One region of the Romboutsia sp. MSSM.1001216sp_RTP31141st1_G3_RTP31141_220114 genome, then DNA from elsewhere that is predicted to be linked to it. Evidence: riboswitches for the same ligand, from Rfam matches in the RefSeq annotation. Region 1 holds a riboswitch; each other region holds the start of a gene.
The links. A riboswitch is a leader RNA that binds a small molecule or an ion and turns the genes downstream of it on or off. The one in region 1 is predicted to bind S-adenosylmethionine.
Positions count from the first base shown of each region.

Region 1 (6,933 bases):
ATTAAATCCATCATGGTATCTTTTAAACCGCCAGATTGCGTATTCATCTTAAATAAGACATCTAGTAAATATTCACATATTTCACAAATTGCTGATATGCCCATTGCAAAGAAGAAAAGAATCATACATATTAAAAGTTTATTATTTTTACTACTAATATTTTTTAGTATATTAAATCCAATTTTAACAGATATAAATCCAGACCAAAAATGAAGAAAATCATCATAAAATGGGATTATATCGTAAAGTCCATAACATGAACCTAGTAAAAAAGAAGATAATATAAAAATGTTTCCAATTATGTACAATGGGTAGTCAAGTATAGCTAAGTTTTTTAAATAAGCTTTAGTAAGCACAAAAGTAATTATAAGCGAAATTAAGCTAATTACGCTTTTTCCAAATTCTTTGTTAAATAGAAAAAATATTATAGATAAAATATAAATAATGTAAAGTAATATACTAAATTTTTTAATATCTTTATGTTTCATAGCAATTCCTACCTTCCATAATTATTATATTATTATGTGCATACGTATAAATAAAATGTAAGTTTAATTTATATAATTTAATTTAGCTGAAATATAAAAAAATAAATAGAAAAATAAATTATTTTGTTTTAAAACTTACTAATTTGGGTATATATGTATTAGAAATATTAGAAAAATAGTAAAAAATAGTATAATACAAATTAACAATAGGAGTGATGAGCATGAGTTTAGCAAAAAAAATAGAACAAAAGAAAAAAGCTAAAAAAGCAAAAGAAAGAAATAAAAAGATAAAAATAGCTACACTAGGTGTTGCAACAGGTGCTATAACAGGAATACTAGGTGGGGTTTTATTAGCTCCTAAGTCAGGAAAAGAAACTAGAGAAGATATAAAAAATACAGCTAAAGATATAAACACAAATGTAAGTGAAAAGGCTGCCAAAACAAAAGAAAAATTAACTACAAATGTAAATGAATCTAAGAGAAGAATAAAAGAGTATTTAGATAGTAAAAAGAAAGAAAATGAAGACGTAGTAGATACTAATGTTGTAGAATTATTACAAGCTCCACAAGAAGCTAAGGATAAAGAATAATTGCTATGGAGAATAACATTATGTACATAGATTTAAATGTAATATATATAATACTAGCATTATTAGGTATAGGTGCATTAATATTTTTAATAATAACTTTAAAAAATATTAATGAATTTATTAAAAATATCAATACAGTGGTATCAACAAATTCTGATGACATACATACAGTAGTAGGTAAATTACCTAATTTAGTTGATAATATCAGCGATATTAGTGAAAATGTAAAAGACGTTGCGGAAGTTGCAACAGATGTAACAGCAGATATAGTAGTGGCTAAAGAAAATGTAAAATCTAATGTTGAGATATTTACTGAAATATTAAATATATTAAAATCTGTATTTATTAATAAATAGTCATAAAAGTCATAATTAAATCGTAATTTAATTATGACTTTTTTTATTTGCTAATATATCATAATAAATTAAGATGTATAAAAAATTAATATATATAATTTATAAGTAGATTTATTAGAATAATTAAAAAATAATATTGACAAAATTGTGAAAATTAACTATTATATAAATAATTAAATAATTCTTATCAAGAGTGGCGGAGGGACTGGCCCGACGAAGCCCAGCAACCAGTATTATTATACGGGTGCTAAATCCTGCAGCATAAGCTGAAAGATGAGAGTATAATTTTTGCTGTCAAAGCCTGAGTTATCTCAGGTTTTTTTTATTAAAAAATATCAGGTATATTTAAATAAATTAAAATTATACTCTTTAGAAGTTTTAATATAAAGGGAGGTATATTATGAAAGAAGAAGCAAAAAAAGGTAGTATATTAGGATTATTACCACTGGGTGTATTTTTAATAGTATTTTTAGGTAGCGGGGTAATAACTGGGGATTTTTATAAAATGCCAGCAATAGTAGCATTTATAATCGCAACTATAGTAGGATTTTCTCTTAATAGAAAAGTTAGTTTAGGAGAAAAGATAGAAGTATTTTGTAAAGGTGCAGGTAATATAGATATAATATCTATGATTATGATATTTATACTTGCAGGCTCTTTTTCAAGTGTAGCTAAGGCAATGGGAGGTGTTGACTCAACTGTTAATTTAAGTTTATCAATTCTTCCTCCTAATCTTTTAGTATCAGGGTTATTTGTAATAGGATGTTTTATATCTATATCTATGGGAACATCAATGGGAACAATAGCAGCACTTGGGCCAATAGGCATAGGAATTGCAGCTAAAACAGGAATACCAGCACCATTAGTAATAGGAGCTGTTGTAGGTGGAGCTATGTTTGGAGATAATTTATCTATGATATCAGACACTACAATAGCAGCAACCAAAACTCAAGGATGTGAATTAAAAGATAAATTTAGAGTAAATTTCTTAATAGTTTTACCAGCAGCTATTATAACTGCTATATTATTAGCTACTATAACATCAGGGTATAGTTTAGGTGGTAGCACAAGCTATAGATATGATTTTATAAAAGTTTTACCATATTTAGGAGTGTTATTAGGAGCTTTATGTGGAGTAAATGTATTTGTTTTACTTAGTTTTGGAGTAGTATTTGCAGGTGCAATAGGATTATTTACAAATTCATTTGGGTTATTTGGATTTATAGAAGCTATATCAGGTGGTATATCAGGAATGTATGAATTATGTCTACTTGTTATAATAATCGGAGGACTTGTAGAACTTATAAAATTAAATGGTGGAATAGACTTTATACTTAATTTTATAAGTAGTAAAATAAAAACTAAAAAAGGTGCAGAGTTTGGTATAGCAGCATTAGTAAGTATAGTAGATTTATGTACAGCAAACAACACTATAGCAATAGTAACAGCAGGGCCACTTGCAAAAGATATAGCTACAAAATTTGATATAGATAATAGAAAAACTGCAAGTATATTAGATATATTCTCATCTTGTTGGCAAGGCATAGTTCCATATGGTGCACAAGTATTAACAGCTGCAGGGATGGTAGGAATATCTCCTGTTGAATTAATTAAATATCTACATTATCCTTGGTTAATGTTAGCTTGTGGAATAATAGCTATAACATTTGGTATTCCAAACTTAAATAAAGTTAATAAAAGGAAAAAAGAAGTAGCTTAATGTAACTATAAAATTTTAGTTTCATATAATATAATAAAAGCAATACTGGAGGAGATTATGGCATTAGGTGACTATGATTTCTTAGTAGGAGTAGTATCGACTTTTATAATAACATCATCCTATGAAATATCAATATATACTATAAATCAAGCTCGATGTATAGTTAAATCATATAAGTATATGAAACATAATAATACTTAAAAAGTGAAGTTTTAAAACTTCACTTTTTTTACGCTTAAGGAAATTATGATATTTCAAAAATTAGTAGATAATTATTACAGTTAAGTAATACCAATCAGTTTAGCGAGTGTAAAAAATAAACTTAATATTTTTACATTCGTACAATAATAGTTAAATTAACTGAAATATCACATAAAGTTTATAATTAGCATAATTATAATAAATATTATTATGAGAAGGTGAAATATTATTTATGAATAGATACTATAGACAGATAGATTACAGCAAATTTGATAAAAATATGGAAGAGTTTGTAAATGAGAATCATATAAAAAGTGATACAGGCTATATTATAATTACATCTACTAAAGATAAACTTACCTATATATTAAAAAAAGTAGATTATAGATTTAAGGTACTGCACGTTTGGAGTAGCACTGTAGGAAAAAGCTCAACTCCTACAATAAAGGGTATATTTAAGTCAGGTATAAAGTATCCTGCTATAGGGGGAGAAAAAAGTTCAGCAAAATATGCAATGAATATAGTAGATGATTACTATTACCACTCAATACTATATGATCCTAAGGGACTTTATGTAATAGATGATAGACTTGGAGTAGCTATAAGTATGGGATGTATAAGATTAGCTACAGAAAATGCTAGATGGATGTATGATAATATACCTATTAATACTACTATAATAATAAAATAGTTATATAAAAATATAAATATCAAATAATAGTTATAAGAAATAAAAAGGAGATAATTTTATGATTAGCTTTGACCCTATTGAATGGATTGGATATTCAGCATCCTTATTTATAGTTATATCATTAACGATGACATCTATAGTAAAGCTTAGAATTATAAATTCTATAGGATGTTTTTTATTTGTAGTTTACGGATTATATGTAAAAGCATATCCTGTTGCCATATCTAATGCGCTTATAATTATTATAAATATATATAATTTATATAATATTTATAAATATAAAGTAAAAAATTAAATTACAAAATATTATTTAATAGCGTAGATATTTTATCTATGCTATTTTTTGTTAAAAGTAAATATTTTCTATATTAATAGATTAGATAAACTAAAATATTAAAAAGGTATAATATTTTAAATAACAATAGTGAGATAAAATATGTTTATTAACTAAGTAAATTGATATATTATATATAATAATAAAAATTATAATTAAAATAGAAAAGAGGACTAAATGTGAATAAAACAATAAGAGAGATTGATAAGGATATAAATAGATGTAAAAACTTAATTGAAGAAAATAACTATTTAGAAATAGTTATAGGATTAGAAGAACTAATAGATAAATATAATTCATGTATAGAAAATATAAAAAAATATGATGGTAGAGTATGGAATTACTCAAAATCTGATTTAGAAAAATTAATGAAAGAATTATTAGGATACAAAAAAGAATTAAGTATAAGAGAATATAAAAAGGAATTAACTAAATTAGTAGATTCTTCAATAGATTATATTAAAAATCATGATACACTAAATAAAATTAAAAAAATAAATCTTATAGAAGTAATAAGAGATCTTCATAATATAAGCAATGAAGATCTAGGTAAAGAAAAGCTTTGGGAAGAGTTAAGAATATATATAAGGTTAGCAAGTGATGAAGATATAGAAGTAGGGAGTAAGTTGATATCTATTATTAACTATGTATTAGATTTTGACAAAGCTAAAAACTTAGTTCAATAATTACAAATAAATTAAACTAAGATAATATATTAAAATAAATTTATACTTTAGAATTATCTGTATATGATACATTATACAAATCATTTCTACGATGCTTTAATAAAGGTAGTTGATTTCTTATTTTTTCAACATATGAAAAGTCGATATCTGCTATAAAGTAGCCCTCTTTTTCATCTAATCTATTTAATATTTCCCCAAATGGAGAAACTAAAATAGAGTTTCCATAAGATATATAAGAAGAATTATTGTTTCGGGAAGAAGAACATCCTATTGTATAAACTTGATTATCAACAGCTCTAGATTTAAATAGTAGCTCCCAATGAATAGGTCCTGTAGTCATGTTGAATGATGCAGGAACTATTATAGCCTTAGCGCCTTTATCAACCATTATTTTGCATATCTCAAAAAATCTAAAATCATAGCAAATACAAAGACCAATTTTTCCAAATTCAGTATCAAATACTGTAACATCATTTCCAGATGATAATGTATCAGATTCTAAAAATTTTTGGCCAGCATCTATAGAAATATCAAATAGATGTATTTTTCTATGTTTTGCTATCTTATTTCCACATCGATCAAAAACATAAGAAGTATTATATATTTTACTATTATCTTTTTCAGGAATGGATCCAGCTACCAAATATATATTATATTTTTTAGCTATATCAGATAAAATATTATAAAGATTTCCTCCTTCTACCTCACAATAAACAGGAAAATTCTTATTATCATAAGGACAGCAAAACATTTCTGGAAGTATAACTAAATCTATTTTAGATTTATTAATGGCTAAATTTATATATCTCTCTATAGTGGATATATTCTTTAATTTATTAGAATTAACATCTATTTGTATAACTAAAGTTTTTATAAAAATCACCTCAATTTAATTAAATCTAGTATAAGATATTTATATTTTAATAGTAGTTTATCTATACAAACATTGCATTAAAAAAATGAAAATATATGAAATCAACTTATAAAGTAACAAATAAAATAATGGACACATATTATATAAAGAATGAACATTGTCATCAAGGGGGATTTAAAATGGATTGTTTACAAATAAAAGAAGGAAAATCTTTAGTTAGAGTATTTCAGGCCGCTCCACAAATCGGTAAAGTAGACATTTATATTGATGGGGCACTTGTATTTAGCGGATTAGATTTTATGGAATTTACAGAGTATGTAGAGTTAGAAGAAGGAGAACATACAGTAGGTATATACTTATCTGGAACTACTGAAAATCCAGTTATAAATCAAATGCTTGAAGTAGATGAAGGGCAAATGTATACCGTAGCAGTGACAGGGAATATAGGGGATTTATCTTTATTAGTTATAAAAGACTATTCAGAAAAACAACCATCAAGCGAATATTCTACATTTAGAGTTATACATTTATCACCAAATGCACCAGCAGTAGATATACTAGTAAATGGAGAGACATTCTTTGAAGATATCGGATTTAGAGAGGGAACTAGTTATGTAGATGTAAACCCAGGAACGTATAATGTAAAATTAGTAGTAAGTGAAAGTAAAGATGTAGTTTTTCCGTTAAGGGTTAAATTAAATCCAGATAGAATATATACTATATATGCAATTGGTCAATTAGGTAGTTTAGGTGTTATACAATCAGTTGATGGGAATACTTATTTATGTAAAGAAGCTTAATTTATATTAAATACTAAAATATAAGAGAAGCATACCTTTGAACATATTAACAGTTTAATGGTATGCTTAATTTATAATTGATAGAATAAATTTAGTAATAAAAAATATAATAAATAATATCAAAATAAAAATATAATCTACAAAAAAATAATAAATAACAATAAATTTTGACATCATATTGTAGTTAATGTAA
Region 1 is NZ_JBCIUO010000003.1:205,125-212,057, reverse strand. Features, by position in the region: gene ABCP60_RS07925 (hypothetical protein) at 1-488, opposite strand, end outside; gene ABCP60_RS07920 (YtxH domain-containing protein) at 710-1,078, shown strand; gene ABCP60_RS07915 (hypothetical protein) at 1,099-1,434, shown strand; SAM riboswitch class I at 1,616-1,714, shown strand; gene ABCP60_RS07910 (Na+/H+ antiporter NhaC family protein) at 1,835-3,154, shown strand; gene ABCP60_RS07905 (hypothetical protein) at 3,212-3,355, shown strand; gene ABCP60_RS07900 (L,D-transpeptidase) at 3,588-4,046, shown strand; gene ABCP60_RS07895 (YgjV family protein) at 4,105-4,341, shown strand; gene ABCP60_RS07890 (hypothetical protein) at 4,560-5,066, shown strand; gene ABCP60_RS07885 (carbon-nitrogen hydrolase family protein) at 5,107-5,949, opposite strand; gene ABCP60_RS07880 (DUF4397 domain-containing protein) at 6,120-6,740, shown strand.

Region 2 (6,933 bases), 150 kb from region 1:
TTTTTTATATTTGAATCTATTAAGTTACTCTACGTTTGTATAATACCTAATGTATCTGCATTAGATATTCCGACTACTCTTTGTTGTATTAAGAGTTCATAATAATTATTGTAAATTTGCTTTGTGGGAAAAATTCCATTTGGTGCATCTACATATGCGTCAACTGCATTTTTAAGCTTACTATTAGGTAAATATAAATACTCCAGATATTCTTTTTCTTTTGATGAAATATCTATTGTATATTTTTTCTTTCCACAATTTACGCTTACCTTATAATCATCTTTAAAAGTTGCGCTACAATTATTATTTTTATAAAATATATCTTGGTTAAATATCTCTATTAATTTACCATCTTCATATTTATATATAACTCCAATTTCAAATCCTCCAGACCCCCCGAATCTGCCTCTAACCATTATTTCTGATTTATTGTCTCCTGTAAAATCTCCTAAAAATAGTTGCATATTATAACCAGAATATTTGATATTAACAGTAATAGGATCACTATTTTCTGATTTTAAAGTAAGGTCTATATTATCGACATAGGGGATTCCTTCAAAAGGATATACTCCTACTAATATTACTTCATCTTTTGAGTTTACTTTACTTATATTCCCATAACTGCTATCTATTAAAACTTTCTTTGTAAGGCTTTCCATGGCTACTCCCCCCCCTAAACTATTTTACTCTAGTTATAATATCTTATGAGACTTTATATATTAATGTTATATTTAAAATACACATTATAAACTTACACAAATTAATATACTAGTCAAATTACTTGGCATATATTATAAAGTTATTTTATTAATAAAATTTTTATATTTTGTATATATAAAGTTTTCCTTCTTAGCCTCGTGGTCTTTATCATCTAATATTCTCATATGATAAGCATATATTGCATATTCACCTAGTTTATCTACTAATTTATTGTTTACATATGCCCCAACAAAAGCTCCTATTCCTGGCACTAACTGAAATAACTTTGCTAAATCAATGTAATCTCTATACTCTTGTTGAAAGCTTCTCCAATCAAATGCATTAATATCATCAGATAACTTATGTTTAAAATCATCAAAGCATTCCATATTTTCAAATACATAGTTTACATGCTCTTTACTTGAAAAAGCAAGCTGAAATATGTTTAATATATATAATCTTTCTTTATAATCATTTGTATCAAATCCATATATGCTAGCAATTTCATAAATAAGCTTTATTTTTATACTAAGAAGTAATGGAAAGTCACAAAGCCCTATAAATATGCCTCCTGCCCCTGTTCCAGCACCTTCTATCATAGCAGTTCTCTTATAAATTTTTATCTTTTCAAGAGCTAGATTATCTCTTTCTTCTAAAGATATATCTAGTATAGGTTTTTTAGTAGTATACTTAGACCCAAATAAAACCATTTTAGTCATATTTTTTATAGCTACAGTTAATATTTCGTGGTACTTTTGAGGTAAAACGGAATTTATTTTATTTTGAGTTTCTTTTGATGCTTTATCTATTATAGATGGTTTTTTTCGTATTTTCTTTTTCCATTTTTTTAATTCTTTTAGTTTAATCTCATTATAATTTTGCATTTTTTCACCTATTTAAAATTTATATTAATTATTTACATAATATATTTATTATACATATAGATTTTTAATATTACTATGTACTTATTTTTCCAAACTAAACAAGCTAGTTATCTAACTAGCTTGCTTAATTTCTTATTAAATTATATTAATCCAATTGTTGTATATCTTAATGCTGTGTTCCATCCAATCTACACTTATTCCTTTGTTCATATCATCTTCAATAAAATAATTTTTAGGTATATCTATATATATTTTTTTATTTCTATCCCTTAAATATTCTCTTTTCAAGCATTCTTTATCATACTCATGATGTCCAAATATATAATAGTCATTGTACTTCCCTTTTATAATATGCTCTATACCTTCATCTGTTGTCGATAATATTTTTATAGATTTACAATTTTTTAAATCCTTCCTATTTAATATAGTGTGCCTAGAATGAGCACATATAAAACCATTATTTATATTTTTGAGTATTTCATCATCACAAAGTATATTATGTTTATATACTCCAAATATCTTCTTATCGAGTATCTCTTTGTTTATTCCATATATATGATTTAAACAAGCCTGCGCTCCCCAGCATATACTTAACATACTTTTTAAATTTTTAATAGAATAATCAAATATATAATTTAATTCATCTATATATTTAACCTGTTTGAAATCTATTTTTTCAATAGGAGCTCCTGTAACTATAAGTCCATCTAAATCATCTTTTACTTCATCAAAGGTATAATAATTTTTCATCAAATATAGTCTATTACAATTTTTGTATACATGCGTTTTAAGCCTTATAAACTTTATATTTATATCCTCATTCATTTTTGAAAATAACTCTAATAAATGAGCTTCTGTCTCTACTTTATTAGGCATAAGATTTAATATACCTATAGTTTTATAATGAGGACTGATCTTACCTAAACTAGATTTTCTATATAGCTTTTTATTATAAATTTTGCTTTCTATTATACAATTATCTACAAATTTGGCTCCATTTATTTTTTTACAAAGATATACAGTCATATTATATTTCCTTAAGTGCTCTATCAAAGTCATTTATTAAGTCATCTATATTTTCTATTCCAACAGATACTCTAATCATCTCTAAACTAACTCCACACTTTATCTTATCTTCATCAGACAACTGGCTATGAGTAGTACTAGCAGGATGAAGTACTGATGTTTTATTAAATCCAAGATGTATTGCCAAATCTACTAATTTTAAAGATTTTATAAAAGTCTTAGCTTCATTTATTCCACCTTTTATACCAAATGTTAATATTCCACTTCCACCTTTTAAGTAAGTTTTTACTTTCTTATAATCTTCTCTACTTTCTAAGTATGGATAGTTTACCCAGCTTACTTTTTCATGATTTTCTAAATACTTTGCTAATACTAAAGTATTTTTACTATGTTTTTTCATTCTAAGATGAAGTGTTTCCACTCCTAGATTACTTAAAAATGCATTAAAAGGGCTCATTGTGCTACCTAAATCTCTAAGCAGTGATGCTCTTAACTTTGTTATATAAGCACTTTCCCTAAGTTCCTCAACATATTTAATATCATGACAACTAACACCTCCATCACTTAATAATGGATATTTCCCATTATCCCAATTAAAATTACCACAATCAACAACTATTCCTCCAAGTGCCACTGCATGACCATCTATATATTTTGATGTAGAATGTATAACTATATTTGCACCAAAATTTATAGGATTACATAAATACGGGCTTGCTACTGTATTGTCAACTATAAAAGGAATATCCCCCTTTTTAGCTATTTCACTTAATTTCTTAAAATCTAATATATCTAGTCCTGGATTTCCTATAGTTTCTCCATATATAGCTTTAGTATTTTCATCTACTAAGGATAGTATATATTCTTTATCATCATTATTGGATACAAATTTTGTTTCTATTCCAAAACTTCTAAGAGTTATATTAAATAAATTATAAGTTCCACCATATAGTGATGATACTGATATTATATTGTCTCCACTTTTGCATATATTTAAAATAGCTAAAAGCACCGCCGATTGTCCTGAACTAACTGCAACTGCTCCGACGCCACCTTCAAGATATGCTATTTTTTCTTCAAAATTTGCTACTGTTGGATTGCTTATTCTACTATACATATGGCCATCTGCTTTTAAATCAAATATATCTGCCACTAAGTCTGGATCTTCATATTTGAAGGTTGTACTTTGAACCAAAGGATACACCATAGGCTCCCCAACATTTGGTTTATATCCCCCTCTTACACATAAAGTTTACTTGTTATAATTTTTCATAAAAAAAGCCCCCTTTTATCTAGGAAGCCTTTTATTAACGCAACAAATCAATATGCCTTTTATCTCTCAGGAAAACTCCTGCAGGATTTAGCACAATTCTAACTAAGTTAGCTGTTGCCAGGCTTCATAGGGCCAGTCCCTCCACCATTCTTAATAAAAGACTTTCTATTTATTTTTATTATTTAATAAGTATTATATATTATAATTATCGAAATTATAATTTAATAAATTAATTTATATATATTTATATATATTTATATGTATATGTTCATAAAATATTTTATACTATAACTTACCATTTTTGCTTAATTATTGATTATTCCAAATTACTATATTCTATAAAATTTTGTCTAGTTTTGAGCTTTTACTACATATTTATTTCTAACCTCTTTAGGTAGAATATTCCATACATAAACTGCTAAAGAGAAATCTAACATACTATGTATTATAGTTCCAACTCCTATTAATCCTATAACAGATACTAAAAAACCTTGATTATAAAATCCTTCCGAAAGGTTTGATGAAAAATAAAAAGGTATAATTACTAAAACTTCTCCAATAGCATGAATTAATCCTATAACAAATGAATATCCTAAAGAACTTTTTATACTCTTTATAAGATCCCTATTTTTGTTTAAGTAAATACACCCAATACTAACAAATAATAAATGACTTAGTGCTCTAATTACAATTGGTAATGGGAAACCACCAAATAAAAAACCTATTGTAGTTCCAAGTGTTACAAATAGAGCAGTCTTTGATGATATAAACATAGCTATAAATATTGGTATATGACTAGCTAATGTAAAAGATGCCGGTTCTAATATTATTTTAATTGGTGAAAACATTGGTATAATAATTCCCATTGCACATAAAAGTGCTGATAATACAATATTTTTAGTTCTCATATCTCTCCTCCAAATATATTTTTTAATTTAGTATATTTAATTCATATTACATGTGTCTTTACATATATATTTACAGTTTAGTGACTAAATTTATAATTGTCAAATACTTTTTTATGTTTATTCATTTAAGCTTGCTTACATATATAAAATTAATTTATTCATATTTATAATTTTTTAATATTGATAATATCAACTAATATGCTATAATTTACATAAATTTTCAATGAGTGGTGATATTATGAATGAATATATTGGAATAATCATAAGAAATCAAAATGATAAGTTTTTACTTTGTGATGGAAGCTTTTATATAAAAACTAGATTAGATTCTAATAGGGATATTGAGGATATAATAAAAACTGAAATATATAACGTATTAGAAAAAGACATATTTAAGATAAGAAAAATTTTTGAAGAAAAAATCATTCATAGATATGAAGAAATAACACTTTACTTAGTTGATGTTGGAGTTTATACCAATGACTACGATTTTATATCAATAGACAAGATATTAAGTGAAATTATAAATTTTGATGATAAAAACTATTTTAATGAATATATATTAAAACCTGAAGAATACTCTAATATACTCTCAACTACATTTACTTTGCTTATGCTTGTTATCACAGTTAATATATTTCATTTACCACAATTTATACACAATATTTCTTCATATACTCTAAGTGGATTTTCACTTATTTTTATATATGCAATATTTAATAGATACTTAAAATCAAATTTAATAACATACTTATCTTACTTTAAATTTAATGTTAAAATTGCTAACTATATAACATCACTTTTACTAGTTATATATTGTATAATAACTTTATTTTAAATACTAGCTATATATATATGAATCTATAATCAAATTTTTAAGTAAAATATAGCACAAAAGCTACTTTAATTTTATATAATCTAAGGATTTTCTATTCTTTTACTACCAATTCATTCTTTACTTTATAAAGATTAAGCAGTATAATAATGCCAAATACATCAATTTATAATTTTTTATAAAATAAATATATAATAATAATTTTATAACCAATATAGACTTAACTAATAAAATTTATAGGTTACTTATCTTATTTCTTAAGCCATACAAATAAATTCATTTCAAAACACTTTACAAAAGACAACTTTAGGAGGATGACTTATGTGTTTAAAATTAAGAAAAATAGCAATAGTAGGTACGGGACTAGTTGGGTCTAGCTGTGGATTTGCACTAGTTAATCAATGTGTATGTGATGAACTTTTAATGATTGATATAAATGAAGAAAAAGCTAAAGGCGAAGCTTGGGATTTAACTCACGGAGTAGAATTTATGTCTCAAAGAACTAAAATAAGACAAGCAACATTTGCAGATTGTAGTGATGCTGATATTGTTATATTTACTGCAGGACCAGCACCTAAACAAGGTCAATCTAGACTTGATACTTTAGAAGTTAGTGCTTCTATATGTAACTCAGTAATTAAGGAAATAATGAAATCAGGATTTGATGGTTTCTTTGTAGTTGCTTCAAATCCAGTTGATATAATTTCATATCATATATGGAAGTTATCTGGACTTCCTAAAAACAGAATAATAGGAACAGGAACTACCATAGATTCATCAAGATTAAAAAACTTCTTATCTAAATATTTAGATGACGTAGACACAAGATCTATACATGCATATTCTATGGGTGAACATGGAGATTCTCAGATGGTTCCTTGGTCAAATGTTAGCATTGCAGGTAAACCTCTTCTAACCCTAATTGAAGAAAATGAAAAACTAAAAAAAGAAATAGATTTAGATTATTTAGTAGAAAAAACTGCTAAAGCTGGTTGGGAAGTATATAATAGAAAAGGTACTACTTACTATGGTATAGCTTCAGCAGTTGTTGGAATCATAAAATCAATATTTAGTAATGAAAGAAGAATTTTACCAGTTTCAGCTTTACTTGAAGGTGAATATGGAGAGACAGATGTGTATACAGGAGTCCCAACTATAATAGGTATAAATGGAGCTGAAAAAGTTATAGAAATTGATATGACTGAAGAAGAGAAGACTAAGTTTAAACATTCAAATAATATACTAAAACAATATTTAAAAAGCATTGGATATTAATTTATATATCTTAATAAAAAGTAAGGAGGAACG
Region 2 is NZ_JBCIUO010000003.1:55,087-62,019, forward strand. Features, by position in the region: gene ABCP60_RS07150 (hypothetical protein) at 30-659, opposite strand; gene ABCP60_RS07155 (EcsC family protein) at 792-1,583, opposite strand; gene ABCP60_RS07160 (homoserine O-succinyltransferase) at 1,719-2,609, opposite strand; partial or broken gene ABCP60_RS07165 (O-acetylhomoserine aminocarboxypropyltransferase/cysteine synthase family protein) at 2,611-3,849, opposite strand; SAM riboswitch class I at 3,939-4,042, opposite strand; gene ABCP60_RS07170 (hypothetical protein) at 4,233-4,790, opposite strand; gene ABCP60_RS07175 (hypothetical protein) at 5,029-5,628, shown strand; gene ABCP60_RS07180 (L-lactate dehydrogenase) at 5,947-6,900, shown strand.
Region 2: linked by a shared signal. The riboswitch ahead of ABCP60_RS07165 (O-acetylhomoserine aminocarboxypropyltransferase/cysteine synthase family protein) and the one ahead of ABCP60_RS07910 (Na+/H+ antiporter NhaC family protein) in region 1 are both predicted to bind S-adenosylmethionine.

Region 3 (6,933 bases), on a different contig from region 1:
AATCCTAAAAAAAAGATAATCAACTATGAAACAGTTGATAAAGAATCTCCTTTAATAAATATATACAATCATAAAACTAATAAGACTGAGAAGATGGATATAGAAAAATATTTATGTGGAGTTTTAGCAGGAGAGATGCCTGTAGACTTTAATATTGAAGCTCTTAAAGCACAAGCTGTAGCAGCAAGAACTTATGTAATGTATAAAAAAAATCAAGGAAAATCAAATCAGCATAGTAATGCAGTCGTATGTACTGACTATAATCATTGCCAAGAATATAAGAATTATGAAGAATTAAAAGCAAAGAATGGACAAGATTGGATGGACAAATATTACCCTAAAATACAGCAAGCAGTACGAGATACAAAGGGTCAGATAATAACTTATAAGGGAGAACCTATACTTACACTATATTTCTCTACATCATCAGGAAAGACAGAAAACTGTGAAGAAGTATTTGCACAAGCATATCCATATTTGCAATCTGTCGAAAGCCCTTATGATAAACAGTACTCTCCTAAATATACTTCTGAGTTAAAGATAAGCAATAAAGATTTTATAAATGCTATAAATAGTAATTATAAAAATGCAGGTTTAAATCCATCTAACCTAGAGAATCAAATAAAAATTTTAAATAGAAGTGATGGTGGATCTGTAGATAAGATAAAAATTGGGAATAAGGAGATTAGAGGAAGAGAAATTAGAGGTATATTTAAATTAAATTCATCCAATTTTGAATTAAAATTTGGAGAGAATCATATAGATTTTTTAGTAAAAGGATATGGACATGGTGTTGGAATGAGTCAGTGGGGAGCACAAGGTATGGCAGAGGAAGGGTATCGATATTATGAAATACTAAATCATTATTATCAAGAAACAGATATAACAGACTTATATTAATTAGAAGAGCTTTTATCAAGCTCTTTTTTATATTAAGTATAGAACTGTTAATAGTTTGTACAGATAATATAGCAAGAATTTTAAAAGTATAAAAAAGGTATTAAAAAAACGGGAGAAATCTTTGGAAATATGTCAGTTTCATATATATTAATAGATAAAATTCATTTTTAATTAATCCAAAATATGTATAAATTGTATAAAAATATAAATAAAAGATAAGAATACAAATACATAAATATATTTGGAGGTGCTGTATGAAAAAGCTACTAGAAAAAGATGGATTTTATTTGGCATTATTTGTATGCATTAGTTTACTTGCGGTCGGAGGAGTTTGGTTTGTAAAGAATGATGTTAACGACCTAGCATCAAATAATGAAATAGTAAATGATAAAGAAAATAGTAAAAAAGAAGATGAAGTTCATCTAATAGAAAATGAAAATAAAGAAGCTGTGCCAACTTCTACAGAATCAAAGGAAAACTTAGAAACAGCAAAAAATAAAGAGGTTAAAAAAACATCGAAACTTGAATTTGTAGGAGAAAAAGTAATTAGAGAATATTCAGCAAAGGAACCTAGTTACTCAGAAACATTGAACTTATGGGAAGTGCATAAAGGTTTAGACGTAAGTTGTAAAGAAGGACAAAGTATAAAAAGTTTATTATCAGGAAAAGTAACTAACATTTTTAAAGATGATGCTAATGGTATGTCAGTTGAGGTTGAAAGTGAAGGTAAAACAGTAATATATTCTAATTTAAGTGAAGATATTAAAGTTAAAGACGGACAAGCAGTCAAAGAAGGAGATGTAATAGCTTTAGCAGGAAATACATCTGTAGTTGAGAGTGCAGAGGGACCACATATTCATATAGAAGCCTTCAAAGGAAAAGAATCAATAGATCCAATGAGTTTAATAAAATAAAATATAACAGACTTAATCAAATTTGGTTAAGTCTGTTATATTTCTTTTCTTTCTCACATATATATGATTAAGGCTAGTATGTGAGGAGGGAAAGCTTTGAGATCTCATATAGAGGAACGAGCAATCGTTGTGGCTAAATATATACTAGAGAAAAATACAACTGTTCGTCAAACAGCGAAGACATTTGGAGTTAGTAAAAGTACAATACATAAAGATGTAACAGAACGTTTAGAAGAAATAAACCCGTCTCTAGCTAAAGAAGTTAAGATGGTTTTAGAAAAAAATAAATCTGAAAGACACATAAGAGGAGGAATGGCTACAAAGCTTAAATATGAAAAGAGCTCCAAAAAAAATGTAGGTTAAGCCTACATTTTTTTTATTATTCTTGACTAAAGTAGTATTTTTGTATATTTTGTATTATAGGAGTGTTTTAGACAATGAGTCGTTTAGATATAAAATATGCAAAAAGGAGTTGAGAACATGTCTAGAGCGGACATAGGGATAGACTTAGGTACTGCTAATGTTCTTGTATACGTTAGCGGAAAAGGGATTGTATTAGAAGAGCCTTCTGTTGTAGCAATCGATAAAAGAACTAAATCTGTCTTAGCGGTAGGAGAAGAAGCTAGAAGAATGATAGGAAGGACACCTGGTAATATAGTAGCTATAAGACCACTAAGAGATGGTGTAATTTCTGATTATGATGTAACTGAAAAAATGTTAACTTATTTTATAGATAAAGCTGTAGATAAAAAAGGTTTTGGTAGATTTTTTATGCCAAGAATAATGGTATGTGTTCCTACAGGGGTCACAGATGTTGAAAAAAGAGCTGTAGAAGAAGCTACAAGACAATCTGGAGCGAGAGATGTATATATAATAGAAGAACCAATAGCAGCGGCTATAGGAGCAGGAGTAGATATAGCTAAACCTAATGGAAGCATGGTTATAGACATTGGTGGAGGAACAGCAGATATTGCGGTGACATCTCTAGGAGGAGCTGTAGTTAGTGAATCCATAAAAATGGGTGGAGATAGATTTGATGAAGTTATAGTAAGATATATCAGAAAACAATATAACCTTCTTATAGGAGAAAGAACTGCAGAAAAAATCAAAATAGAAGTAGGTTGTGCATATAAAAGAGAAGATGAAAAGAGCATTAAAATAAGTGGACGTAATTTAATTACAGGATTACCAGAATCCATAGTTATAAATTCAACTGAGATGCTAGAAGCTCTTAATGAATGCTCAGAGCAGATAGTTGCATCAACGCTTTCTGTCCTAGAGAAAACACCACCAGAATTAGCAGCAGATATAAGTGATACTGGAATAATAATGACTGGTGGAGGTTCATTGTTATATGGACTAGACAAAAGAATAGAAGATAGAACAGGAATTAAAGTTGTAGTGGCTGATGAACCTTTATCTTGTGTTGCAAAAGGTACAGGAATTGCTTTAAGTTCTTTAGATTTACTTGAAACAGGAGGTACCTTCAAAAGGAGATAATTAGGAGGGTACTTAAATGTTAAATATAGACCAAATAAAAGAATTAATACCACATAGATATCCATTTTTATTAGTAGATAGGATAATAGAATTAGAAGAGGGAAAAAGAGCTAAAGGTATAAAAAATGTAAGTGTAAATGAACTATTTTTCCAAGGTCATTTCCCAGAATACCCGATAATGCCAGGAGTACTTATAATAGAAGCTATGGCTCAAGTAGGGTGTGTAGCTATGATGTCAGTAGATGAGAATAGAGGAAAATTAGGTGTATTTGCAGGTATAGATAAAGTTAGATTTAAAAAAGAAGTAAGACCTGGGGATACATTAACTATGGAAGTTGAAATGACATCTATAAGAAGAAATATTGGAAAAGCTTTGGCAAAAGCTTTTGTTAATGAAGAATTAGTATGTAGTGGAGAGTTAATGTTTGCTCTTGTAGAAAAATAAAAATAAGGCTATTTCCTTAAAGGAAATAGCCTTATTTTTATTTTTCTAAGATTGATATATGATGTAAGTAAATTATTAGATAAAACAATCAAGTAAAATTGTTTTGAAATATGTTATATGTCAAAATTTGTATGCAGAACATTAAAAATAATAAAAAGCAGATAAATAGCCTAACCTATAAAAATTTAAGCTAAAGAACAGGCTATATTAAATATTGATTTGTCATGTAGAAAGAAGTAAAGATAAAGATATAAGTTCGGCAAGTTCTAATATAAAACTAAGTCGAACGTTATTAAAAGAAAATCTATTATTTTCATCTATCTTATCTACAATACCTACAATAGAATAGTTTCCTATTTGAGGTAATTTTTTACCTACCCCCTTGCCAGGAAGAATAGGACCTTCTCTGACTTGGATATTTCCTATATTATTTTTTGCACCCAGACATGCATCAATAGCTAGAAAATTTCCGTTAGGATGAGCCTTTTTTATATGTTCGATAGACTCATATATATTTAAAGCATGAATAGGATTATCTAAGGTTCCGTAGACAGGGAAATTAAAGTCGCTATTTTTAAGCATAGTGCCAACTAAAGGGCCAAGAGCATCACCTATAGCCCGATCTGTTCCTATACAGACCACAACTGTATTATCATTTATTATGTCTCTAAGTACAGAACAAAGGATTTCAACAACATTTTCTTTATTATAATTGACCTTGGCCAGATACATAGGAACACCCCCTTCACAAGAATATATGAAATATAGGATAAAAAAAGACCTATATAGATTTATAAGATATAATATGAAAAAATTATTAAATAGGATACAAGATAGTTTGAATAGACAAGCAAAAAATTATTGCATAAAAGATTGACAGTATATAAAAAAGGTAGTAACATATAAGTTAGTGATACAAAATAATAACTTAATAAATTCTTGATTACCTTATCAAGAGCGGCGGAGGGACAGGCCCTGTGAAGCCCAGCAACCACCCATTAGGGAAAAGGTGCTAAATCCTACAAGACTTTATAGTTTTGAGAGATGAGGTTAGTTAATTAGCATATACGAAATAATTAACCTCTTCTTAATAAGAAGAGGTTTTTTTATTAGATAAATAATTACTAAACTCCTAGCTCTTAAGATTTAATTAGGTTGTATTTTAGTGAAAATCATTATAAATGATTAGAAATCAAATCTAAATAAAATGAATTATATTAAGGAGGAGATACAAATGGCAAGACATTTATTTACGTCGGAATCAGTAACTGAAGGGCATCCAGATAAAATCTGTGACCAAATATCAGATTCTATACTAGATGCATTATTAGAGAAAGATCCACATGCAAGGGTAGCTTGTGAAACAACAACTACAACAGGATTAGTATTAGTAGCAGGAGAAATAAGTACTAATACATATGTAGACATTCCTAAATTAGTAAGAGAAACAGTAAGAGAAATAGGGTATGACAGAGCTAAATATGGATTTGACTGTGATACTTGTGCAGTAATAACTGCAATAGATGAACAATCAGGCGATATAGCTATGGGTGTTGATGAAGCCTTAGAAAATAGAGAAGGTGAAAATGCTGAAGATGAAATAGAAAAGGTTGGAGCAGGAGACCAAGGTATAATGTTTGGTTTCGCTTGTAATGAAACAGAAGAGTTAATGCCACTTCCAATATCTTTAGCTCATAAGCTATCTAGAAGATTAACAGAAGTTAGAAAAAATAAAACTTTAGAGTACTTAAGACCGGATGGAAAGACTCAAGTTACAATAGAATACGATGGAAATACTCCTGTTAGAGTTCATACTATACTTATATCAACTCAACATGGAGAAGAAGTTACTAACGAAACAATAAGAAAAGATTTAATAGAGCATGTTATTAAAGCTGTTATACCAGCAGATTTAATGGATGAAGAAACTATAATATACATCAACCCAACAGGAAGATTCGTTATAGGAGGACCACAAGGAGATACAGGTCTTACAGGAAGAAAAATAATAATAGATACTTACGGAGGATACTCAAGACATGGTGGAGGAGCATTCTCAGGAAAAGATCCAACAAAGGTTGATAGATCAGCAGCTTATGCAGCAAGATATGTAGCTAAAAATATAGTAGCAGCAGGACTAGCAGATAAATGTGAAATAGAGTTAGCTTATGCAATAGGTGTTGCTAGACCATTATCAGTATTTATAGATACTTTTGGAACTGGAAAAGTTGAAGAATCTAAATTAGTAGAATTAGTAAATAAACACTTCGATTTAAGACCAGGAGCAATAATAAGAGACTTAGACTTAAGAAGACCTATATACAAGCAAGTAGCAGCTTATGGTCATTTTGGTAGAACAGATATAGATTTACCATGGGAAAGAACTGATAAAGCAGAGCTATTAAGAAAAGAAGCATTAGGACAATAATTTAAAATAACTATAGATAATTCACCCCATTTAAAGGGGTGAATTTTTTTGGTATAAAAGGTATAATAAATACAACTTAAGTGAACGATAGAAATATTATGGGTTGTAGGAGATGAATATGGAAAGATTAGAAGGAATGATAAGTGATATAGTATTTAAAAATGAGGATAATGGGTACACTATAGCCCACTTGGCTAACTCAGATAATGAAGTAGTCATAGTTGGTTGTATGCCTACTTTATCGGTGGGGGAAAGCATAGAAGTTGAAGGAAAATGGACAAATCATAAAACTTATGGAACTCAGTTTGAAGTAAATAAATTTATGCCAGTAACACCAACATCTCTGGAGGGGATATATGTATACTTATCTTCTGGTATGATACATGGAATCGGAGAAAAAATGGCAAAAAAAATAGTGGATAAGTTTGGAGTAAGTACATTAGATATAATTCAAAATAATCCTCATAGGCTGAGTGAAGTGGATGGTATAGGTCAAAAGAAAATAGATCAGATAGTAAAAAGCTATGAAGAAAATAGAGAGCTTAGAAATATAATAATAGAACTTTCTCCATATGGAATAACTCCTAACTACTGTATGAAGATATATAAAAAGTATAAAAACAAAGCTATTGAAGTTATAAACAAGAATCCATATAAATTAGCGGAAGATATAAGAGGTGTTGGATTCAAAATAGCAGATAATATAGCTAGTAAAATAGGAATTGAAAAAAATTCAAAAGATAGAG
Region 3 is NZ_JBCIUO010000013.1:29,145-36,077, reverse strand. Features, by position in the region: gene spoIID (stage II sporulation protein D) at 1-900, shown strand, start outside; gene ABCP60_RS13245 (M23 family metallopeptidase) at 1,155-1,814, shown strand; gene spoIIID (sporulation transcriptional regulator SpoIIID) at 1,911-2,177, shown strand; gene mreB (rod shape-determining protein MreB) at 2,295-3,314, shown strand; gene fabZ (3-hydroxyacyl-ACP dehydratase FabZ) at 3,331-3,759, shown strand; gene yyaC (spore protease YyaC) at 3,982-4,491, opposite strand; SAM riboswitch class I at 4,705-4,810, shown strand; gene metK (methionine adenosyltransferase) at 4,994-6,187, shown strand; gene ABCP60_RS13215 (ATP-dependent RecD-like DNA helicase) at 6,306-6,933, shown strand, end outside.
Region 3: linked by a shared signal. The riboswitch ahead of metK (methionine adenosyltransferase) and the one ahead of ABCP60_RS07910 (Na+/H+ antiporter NhaC family protein) in region 1 are both predicted to bind S-adenosylmethionine.